Regions from separate parts of the Gordonia jacobaea genome, predicted to be linked through region 2. Evidence: riboswitches for the same ligand, from Rfam matches in the RefSeq annotation. Region 2 holds a riboswitch; each other region holds the start of a gene.
The links. Region 2 has a riboswitch for cobalamin ahead of ACRVY7_RS01135 (FecCD family ABC transporter permease). Riboswitches for the same ligand answer to the same signal wherever they lie in the genome.
Positions count from the first base shown of each region.

Region 1: another riboswitch for cobalamin. It lies ahead of metE (5-methyltetrahydropteroyltriglutamate--homocysteine S-methyltransferase); the one in region 2 lies ahead of ACRVY7_RS01135 (FecCD family ABC transporter permease).
Region 3: another riboswitch for cobalamin. It lies ahead of ACRVY7_RS00380 (CbtB domain-containing protein); the one in region 2 lies ahead of ACRVY7_RS01135 (FecCD family ABC transporter permease).

Region 1 is NZ_CBDRLS010000001.1:49,373-52,611, forward strand. Features, by position in the region: gene ACRVY7_RS00255 (SDR family oxidoreductase) at 1-766, opposite strand, end outside; cobalamin riboswitch at 932-1,122, shown strand; gene metE (5-methyltetrahydropteroyltriglutamate--homocysteine S-methyltransferase) at 1,265-3,239, shown strand, end outside.
Region 2 is NZ_CBDRLS010000001.1:253,835-257,073, reverse strand. Features, by position in the region: partial or broken gene ACRVY7_RS01140 (alkaline phosphatase D family protein) at 1-1,262, opposite strand, end outside; cobalamin riboswitch at 1,378-1,586, shown strand; gene ACRVY7_RS01135 (FecCD family ABC transporter permease) at 1,703-2,764, shown strand; gene ACRVY7_RS01130 (ABC transporter ATP-binding protein) at 2,761-3,239, shown strand, end outside.
Region 3 is NZ_CBDRLS010000001.1:82,345-85,583, reverse strand. Features, by position in the region: gene ACRVY7_RS00385 (ATP-dependent helicase) at 1-1,132, opposite strand, end outside; cobalamin riboswitch at 1,186-1,340, shown strand; gene ACRVY7_RS00380 (CbtB domain-containing protein) at 1,363-1,590, shown strand; gene ACRVY7_RS00375 (CbtA family protein) at 1,615-2,430, shown strand; gene ACRVY7_RS00370 ((2Fe-2S)-binding protein) at 2,518-3,192, opposite strand.

The DNA.
Region 1 (3,239 bases), 200 kb from region 2:
CCGAGACCTGCGACTTGATGTCGTCAACGGTGTGGGCGGGCAGCACGTGTCGGTAGTCGGTGTCGGCACCGGTGAGCACGTCGAGGGTGACCTCGATGACTTCCTCGGGATCGAACTGCTCATGGGGGAACGAGAGCTTCTCGTAATCGAAGAGCCGGGTTGACGGATCGTCTTCCCACGACTTCCACGCCTCGAACATCGTGTCGTTGAAGCCGGTCAGGAATGGGCCGGGGTTGATCGTCGCCACCGTGATCCCGTACTCGCTGAGCTCTTGATCGAGCGCGTCGGCAAACGCTTCGACCGCGTGCTTCGACCCGGCGTACGCACCGGTGAACGGGTCGACGGTGAGGCCGGCCACCGACGACATGAACACGATCTTGCCGCCGCCCTTGGCGACCATGGCCTTCGCGATCGGCTGGGTCAGCAGAATCGGCCCGAAGACGTTGACCTCGAACTGCCTCCGGATATTCGCGGCGGGAATATCCACCGACGACCCACCCTCGGAGATTCCCGCGTTGTTCAGCAGTACGTCGACGTCCCACTGGGCCGCTTTGTCGCGATCTCCTTCGTCGGTGACGTCGAGCTTCTCCACGCGGAGGTCGACGCCGCGTTCCTTCGCCTCGGCGCGCAGGACATTGACCTGCGCGATGATCTCGACGCCTGCGATGACGTCGTGGCCCTGCTCCGCGAGGCGCAGTGCGACCTCCTTGCCGAAGCCGCTGCCTGCACCGGTGATGAGATACGTGGTGTTCGTTTGTTCAGTCACCTATCTGGTTCGGAACCGTTGGGTTCGCGGATTCATGGCGATGGTCGTCTACTAGGTCACAACGGTGAGGCTGACGACGAAAAGGCTGCGCTATGCTGCAACGGCAGCTGGTTCGCCCGCCGGGAATTGTGATGGAGCCCCTCCGTCCCGCGCGCGGCGTCGAATCCGGCCACCGTAATCGGCGGTCGGGTGAGAGGGAATCCGGTGAGAATCCGGAACTGTCCCGCAGCGGTATGTCGGAACGACCGCCGTCACCAAGCACTGGGCACGAGCCCGGGAAGCGACGGCCACTAGGAATCTCACCTCGTGTGAGCCCGCCGACGAGTCCGAAGACCTGCCTCCTGCACCGGTCGCGCCGCGACCGGTGGCTCGCCGCCTCGTGGACCGGGCGCAGGTCGATCAGCGTGTCGTGGTGTCTTCTGCACACCACCCGGGGCTTGTCGACTCTCCCTGCATGGCGGTGAACCGTCCACGTCGAATGCAGGAGTTCACGAACTCATGTCCATCAATTCAGCAGACACCACCGTCTCCACGACGGCGTCCGATCAGGTTGGCAGGCCGTTCACCGCCACCGTGCCCGGCACTCCGCGGATCGGCCCGCGCCGCGAACTCAAGCGGGCCATCGAAGGCTACTGGGCGGGCCGCGTCAGCGCCGCCGAGCTCGAGCAGATCGCAGCCGGACTGCGCCGCGACACCCTAGAACGGTTGGCCGCAGCCGGTTTCGACTCGATCCCGGTCAACACCTTCTCGTACTACGACCAGGTACTCGACACCGCGGTCCTCCTCGGTGCACTCCCCCGCCGGTTCGACGGCATCGCCGATCCACTCGACCGATACTTCGCCGCGGCACGTGGCACCGCGGACATCGCTCCCCTGGAGATGACCAAGTGGTTCGACACCAACTACCACTATCTGGTCCCCGAAATCGGCGGCGACACCACGTTCGGACTGCACCCCGACAAGGTTCTCGGCGAGATCGCCGAAGCCCGGGCGCGCGGCGTCGACGCCCGACCCGTCATCATCGGGCCGATCACCTTCCTGGCACTCGCCAAGGCCGTCGACGGCGCGCCCGCGCCACTGACGAGGATTGACAACCTGCTCGGGGTGTACGAGCAGCTATTCGCACAGCTCGCGCAGGCCGGAGTCTCGTGGGTCCAGATCGACGAGCCGGTTCTCGTCACCGACTATGCCGAAGACCTTCCCGCACTGGCCAATTCGGTGTACGCGAGGCTCGGTGCCGTCACCGAGCGTCCTGCGCTCTTCGTCAACACCTACTTCGGTGACCCCGGTGCGTCTCTCGCCGCCCTGGCGCGAACACCGGTCGAAGCCATCGGCGTCGACCTCGTCGAGGGCTCGGTCGACTCGGTCGTCGTGGTCCCAGAACTCGCCGACAAGCTGCTGGTCGCAGGCGTCGTCGACGGTCGCAACATCTGGCGCACCGACCTCGACAAGGCGCTCGCCACCCTCGGCACCTTGTTGGGATCGGCACGCGCGCTTGCTGTTTCGACGTCATGCTCGACGCTGCATGTGCCCTACACGCTCGACGCCGAGGACGAACTCGACGACAACCTGCGAGGCTGGCTGGCATTCGCCGCGCAGAAGTATGACGAGGTCGGGGTGCTCGCCCGCGCACTGCGCAACGGTCGGGAGTCGGAGCGGGAGGCCTTCGAGGCGTCCGCCGCGGCGCTGGCCACCCGCACAAGCGATCCGCGGGTGCATGTCCCGGCGGTGCGTGCTCGCCTGGCGGCCGTCACCGACACCGACATCACGCGGATGCCTGCTGCAGAGCGCATCGCGGCACAGAATTCACAGCTCGGACTTCCTCCGCTGCCGACCACCACGATCGGCTCCTACCCGCAGACCTCGGCGATCCGACTTGCTCGTGCCGCGCTGCGTTCGGGCGAGATAGACGAGTCAGAGTACGAGCGACGGATGCGCGCCGAGATCGCCGATGTGGTTGCGCTGCAGGAGAAACTCGGACTCGACGTACTGGTGCACGGCGAGCCCGAGCGCAACGACATGGTCCAGTACTTCGCCGAACAACTCGACGGCTTCTTCGCCACGGCCAACGGGTGGGTCCAGTCGTACGGAACCCGGTGCGTGCGGCCGCCGATCCTCTACGGCGACGTCGTCCGCGCGCAGCCGATGACCGTCGAATGGATCACCTACGCGCAGTCGCTGACCAACAAGCCGGTCAAGGGAATGCTGACCGGTCCGGTCACGATCCTCGCCTGGTCGTTCGTCCGTGACGACCAGCCGCTCTCGGAGTCGGCCGATCAGATCGCGTTGGCTATCCGCGACGAGACCGTCGACCTCGAGAAGGCCGGAATCACCATCATCCAGGTCGACGAGCCTGCACTGCGTGAGCTCCTTCCGTTGCGAGATGCGGACAAGCAGCGCTACCTCGACTGGGCGGTGCGCGCGTTCCGCTTGTCCACCTCGGGTGTCGCCGACTCGTCGCAGATCCACACCC
Region 2 (3,239 bases):
GCCTCGTAACCGCTCCACCCGTCCATGCTGACCGCGCGCTCACCGTTCTTCCGGCGGGCGAGGTCGGCGATGGTGGTCTGATGCGCTAGGACGTTCCAGCGGGCACGGCTCGCGGCCAGCCCGTCGAGCAGCCACTTCTCCTGTGTGGCACCGGTGATGGTGCGTCGAGGGTCGGCGGTCGCGGCATTCTGCGCGGTGTCGTTGTCGCCGTTGGCTTGATCGCTGCGGAAGGTCCTGGTGTCGAGAACGTTGAACTCGACGAGGTCGCCATAACTGAACCGGCGGTAGGCACGCAGATCGTAGAGATCGGCCGTCGGTGTGGGGCGGGGCCGCTGCGCGACACGCACCGGTGTGTTCTCCCACCACGCGCGCATCGCCTGTGCTCGCCGGGCCAGGAATTCGGGGATGGGTTGATCGTCCTCGGGAACCCTTGCGGCCCAGTTGTTGTCGACCTCGTGGTCGTCGAAGATCGTGATGAACGGGCTTACTCGGTGCGCGGCCTGCAGGTTGGGGTCGAGTTTGTAGAGCGCATACCGATCGCGGTAGTCGTCGAGCGTCGCGCATTCCCGGTGTGCCGACGCGGGTGTTGCCGCGGTCTTGCGTCGGCCGCCGTCGACGGGGATGGGCTTTTCGTAGATGTAGTCGCCGAGATGGAAGACGACATCCGGTGCGTGTGCCGCCATGTCGGCGTAGGCGGGATAGTTGCCGTCGGCCCACGATTGGCACGAGGCGAATGCAAAGGTCAACGCGCTCAGGCGACTTCCGTACGACGGAGCGGTACGAGTGCGCCCGATCGCCGAGACGGAACCGCCCGCGCGGAATCGGTAGAAGTAGTCCGCGGCGGGTCGTAGACCGCGCACGTCGGCGTGCACGCTGTGCCCGTTCTCCGGCGTCGCCAGTTCGACGCCGCGCGCGACGACGTTCCTCATGCCGGGGTCGCCGGCGATCTCCCATTCGACCGGTACCGGCAGCATGCCCATTCCTCCGCGACGGGCGAGAGGATCGACGGCTAGACGTGTCCACAGGACTATGCCGTCGGGTAGGGGGTCACCCGACGCGACGCCGAGCGTGAACAGGTCGCTGCCACGACGCGGCGGGGGAGCCGACGCCGCGTCGGTCGTGAAGAGTGCGGGGACGGTTGCGATACCGGCCGCGACGCCCGCCCAGGTGAGAAAGCGTCGGCGGGTGGTGCCGGCGTGCAGGGTCTTGTCCCGATCGATCCGGAGGTCGGCCAGTGACGGTCGAGGTGAGATGTTCGGCATGCCGCCACCCGACCAAGAGAGGATGGACGTCGTCCTACCCGCCGTCGGCCTCGCGGTGATGGGATGGTGAAGTTCGTGAAACCGCATGCGCCATATGTCCGATTTGAGACCGTTGCTAGACTTCAGCGGCGTCGGTTCTCCAGCCGAGATTGTCGGTGGGAGCCAAGAGGGAATCTGGTGGGAATCCAGAGCTGCCCCGCAGCGGTAACGGAAACGAAGGCGTTCAACAGCACTGGGCCGGCGGCCCGGGAAGCGATCGTCGATAGGTGGCACATCACGTGCCGTGTCCGAAGTCCGAAGACCTGCCGACGTGACCGCCTGGCTCAGGCGGTCCCATCGACTTCGCGGGACATGGTCGGTGTTGAACGCGCAGCGGTCGTCGTCGACCGCGCGTGGCGACATCTGCTGTACCCGCTCCGGGCTGATCAGGAGGGCGGGCCATGTCGACGCGCAGTGCGAACCCGCGGGCAACCTGGACGCGACCCGTGTCCGTGGCCATCGGCTGCGGTGTGGCGCTCGTCGTGGCAGCAGCGTGCGGCGTCGCGTACGGAACCGTGGGGATCGGCTGGTCTGTGTCGCTGCGGATGGTGTGGGCGGCAATCACCGGGGGATCGGTCTCGTTGGTCGACGCCGCGTCGTACTGGATCGTCGTCGACTCGCGTGTGCCACGGGTATTGACGGGGGCGCTCGTGGGGGCAGGCTTGGCGGTCGTCGGTGTGATCGTGCAGGCGATGGTGCGCAATCCGCTGGCCGATCCCTACGTGCTGGGGATCTCGTCGGGTGCGTCGGTCGGAGCCACCGCGGTAGTGCTGTTCGGAGTCTTCTCGGGACTCGGTCTCTATGCGTTGCCGACCGCGGCATTCCTCGGCGCACTGCTGGCGACGTTGCTCGTCTTCGGAATCGCCCAGCGTGGGGGAGGTCTCACACCGCTGCGGCTCGTGTTGACGGGAACCGCTCTCGGATATGGATTCTCGGCGCTGACCACCGTGCTCATCTTCTTGCGTCCGGTGGGTGATGCCGCGCGGAGTGTCATGTTCTGGCTGCTCGGGAGTCTTGCTGCGGCAACATGGCATTCGGTCGTGTTGGTCTCGGTGGTGGTGGTCATCGGGATAGGCGTTGTCGCGGCGAGAGCACGACAACTCAATGCGCTGGCGATGGGCGACGAGGTCGCCGCGTCGCTCGGCATACGGGCGTCGCGGTTTCGGCTCGAGCTCTTCGTCATCGCCGCGCTGATGACCGGGTTCATCGTCTCTGTCTGCGGCGCAATCGGATTCGTCGGTCTCATCGTGCCGCACGTGACCCGCATGGTGGTCGGTGCGGATCACCGTAAGATCATTCTCGTCGCGCCGGTGCTCGGGGCGCTGTTCCTTGTCGTCGCCGATCTGATGGCGCGCATTGTCGTTCCGCCGCAGGAGATTCCGCTCGGTGCGATCACGGCGGCCGTGGGTGTGCCGGTGTTCCTCGGGCTGATGCAGCGTCGACGTACCCGGATCGACTCATGAGTGCTGTCGAGTACGACGGAGTCGCGGTCGAGATCGATGGCACCAGCATCATCCGCGACGCATCGTTCATGGTCGACTCCGGAGAGTTCCTGGGGGTGATCGGCCCGAACGGCAGCGGGAAGTCGACCCTGCTTCGATGCGTGTACCGCGCGCTGGCTCCGTCGAGCGGCAGTGTGCGAGTCGACGGCCACGACGTGCGTGCGGTGAGTATGCGGGAGAATGCCCGACGAGTCGCCGCTCTCACCCAATCAGCCTCGCTCGACTTCGATTTCACCGCGGCAGAGGTTGTCGCGACGGGACGGCTACCGCACCGCGAACTGGGTGCGGCGGCCCGTGCCCGCGCCCGCGAGGTGTGCGCGGCGGCCATGGCGACAGCAGGCGTCGGGATGTTCGCCGACCGTGTGTTCACCACGCTCTCCGGCGGAGAGGCGCAACGCGTACTCATTGCGCGCGCATTCGCGCAGGAGCCCGACGT
Region 3 (3,239 bases), 170 kb from region 2:
TCGTCGCGACCACACAGCGAAGGCGCCCGCTCTTGAGGTCGTCTTCGATCTCGGCGCGCTGCTCCTTGGAAACAGAGCCGTGGTGCGCGCGGGCCAGGACGGTCGCGGCGCCGGTGGTGGCTCCCGACGCCATGACCATTGCCGGCGCGCCGCCGCCGACGCGGTCGTTGCGTGGCGGTTCGCGGCCGGGCTCGGTGCGTTGCTCGTGGATCTCGTTGAGCCGTGCGGTGAGGCGCTCGGCGAGCCGCCGGGAATTGGCGAACACGATGGTCGTGCGGTTGGTCTCGATGAGGTCGACGATCGACGCCTCGACGTAGGGCCAGAGCGAACCCGCCGTCGGGGAGAACGCGTCGTCGAGCTCGTCCGAGTCCGGTGCGTCGGGTGGCGGTGGGATGTTCGCCATGTCGGGTACCGGGACGTCGACGCGGAGGTCGAAGGTCTTCGACGCCTTCGGGCGCACGACGGTGCACGGGCGGGAGCCGGAAAGGAACTCGGCGACCAGCTCGGGTGGGCGCACCGTCGCCGAGAGTCCGATGCGCTGCGCCGGGGAGTCGAGGAGTTCGTCGAGGCGTTCGAGCGACAGCGCAAGGTGAGTGCCGCGTTTGGTGCCGGCGACGGCGTGCACCTCGTCGACGATCACGGTCTCAACCGTGGTGAGTGCTTCCCGTGCCGACGAGGTCAGCATCAGGTAGAGCGATTCGGGTGTCGTGATGAGGATGTCGGGTGGGGTCTTGGCGAGGAGTCGACGCTGGGCGGCGGGGGTGTCGCCCGAACGCACGCCGACGGTGATCGACGGTTCGGTGACACCGAGTTCCTGCGAGGCGCGCGTGATGCCCGCCAGCGGCGCGCGCAGGTTGCGTTCGACGTCGACCGCCAGTGCTTTCAGTGGGGAGATGTAGAGGACGCGCGTGCCCTTGGACCGATCGGGGCGGGCGGCAAGTGAATCGAGTGCCCAGAGAAACGCCGACAGGGTTTTGCCCGAGCCTGTGGGCGCGATGACCAGCGTGTTCTCGCCGTCGGCGATGGCCTTCCACGCGCCCTGCTGGGCGGGGGTCGGCGCGGGAAAAGCGCCGCTGAACCACCGACGTGTGGGGTCGGTGAAGCGGTTCAGGATGGAGGACGGGCCGGGCACACCTCCATTGTTCCGCACGGGTCTGACAGGACGGCACAACGTGCTGGTCGGGCGGCGAGAACCTGGTATAGAGTCGATCCACGCTGGTTGCCAGGAACCCGGTGAGAATCCGGGACGGTCGCGCCACTGTAAGTCCGACGGGAAGCGACCTGTCGCGACGAGTCAGGACGTGGCAACCAGGCCACCTCGCTCCACGTCAGGGACGCGCCATCCCGGAAGGAACCCTCTCAATGATTGCCACCTCATCACAGGCCGAACGTCGGCCCGCCGCGCTCGCCGTGCCGAATCTCTCGGTTGCCTCGGCGGCGCTCTGGCTCACCGCCACCGTGCTCATCGCCGCGCTGGCCTACTACTTCATCGGCTACGACCAGGGCGCCTGGTCGGTGTTCGGCAGCGACACCCACATCCACGAGTTCGTGCACGACTCCCGCCACTTCCTCGGCTTCCCCTGCCACTGATCTGACCCGGGAGACAACAGAACAATGGAGAAGAAGTTCATCGGCGCGGGCCTGCTATCAGGCCTGATCGCCGGAATTTTTGCGTATGTGTTCGCTCGTATCTTCATCGAGCCGGTGGTCGCGAAGGCCATCGATTACGAAGACGGCCGTAGCCACGCCGAGGAGATGCTGACCGGCGAGCACGGCCACGAGCACGAGGTGTTCACCAGGTCGGTGCAGGAAAACATCGGCGCAGGGGTCGGCACGATCGTCTTCGCGCTCGCGATGGGTGCCTTCTTCGCGGTCGGGTTCACTGTCTTGTGGACCTACCTCGGACGGCGATACCCCGCCACCGATCCGCGCTGGGCGGCTGCCGCACTCGGTGCGCTCGGATTCGTGGCGTTCTTCGGCGTCCCGTACTTCGCGTACCCCGCCAACCCGCCGGCAGTCGGCAACGACGAGACCATCGCCGACAGGTCGAGTGCCTACCTCACCATCACCGTGGTGTCGGTGATCGCGGTCATCGCGGCCGTCGTCTTCGCGCTGTGGCTGCGTCCGCGCATCGGCGGCCTGCTCGGTGCAATCGCGGGCGGCGTCGGCTACCTGGTTGTGGTCACCATCGCCATCGCGTTGCTGCCGAGCTTCGACGAGGTGCCGACGCCGGTCACCAACGATGCGGGCCAGATCGTGTTCCCGGGCTTCCCGGGCGACGTCATCGGCGACTTCCGCGTCTACTCGATCGCCAACCAGGTCATCTTGTGGACCGTGCTCACCACGGTGTTCGCGCTGGTCCTGGGCTGGATGTCGCGGTCGCGGTCGTCGAAGCAGGTCGACGACTCCGCGACGCAGACCGTCGCCTGACCCTCACCCCGACGTTCCACACGCGGCTCGAGTTGGCAGACGCGGCTGGTACACCAGCCGCGTTCACCAGTTCGGGCCGCGTTTGGCTTATCCAGAGGTCAGTACGCAGTCGCCACACACGGCTGTCCGGTCGCCGGAGACCTGGTAGATCAGGCAGCAGCTGCGTCGTCGAAAATTCGGTCCCGCCCGCAGCTGTCCACCCTCGACGTCGGGGTGGGCGAGAAAGAGGTCGGCGTGGCGTCGGGCCGAGTCGGCGAGTTCTGGCCGGGCGGTACCGATCATCCGTGCCGCGGAGTTGATCGCCGACGCGACGTTGCCGCCGAGGACGCGCGGCCCGACCGAGTACGACGTGTCGAAGAGTGCGGTGAGTGCGTCGACAGCACTCGGGAGTTCGCCGTCGGCGGCGGGCTCGGCGTCCACCGTCGCGACGGACAGCGGGAAGGGCCCGCCGAGATGGTCCCGCCACCAGACGTCCGCGGGGTCGAGGGACAGGCGGGTGCCGGTCACCGCTGCGGCGAGCGCCGTCGCCAGCAGCCTGGCGACGAGACCCAGGTGGGTCACCGACGCCGCGACGCGCAAGGAGACGTTCGACGCCGCGCCTGCGCCCAGTGCCGTCTGGACCCGTTCGACTCGGCCGTCGATTCGTTGTGGATTCGCCAGTGCCGCAGCCAGAGTCGACCATGGGTCGTCGACTGATGCACCGGCTGCATGGGTCTCGGACGCAAAGAAGGGCCCGAACTCGGCGAACACGTGATCGTTCACGCTCTCTGCCTATCTCATCGACCGCTCGTGCGTCCAGCGAGCCCACA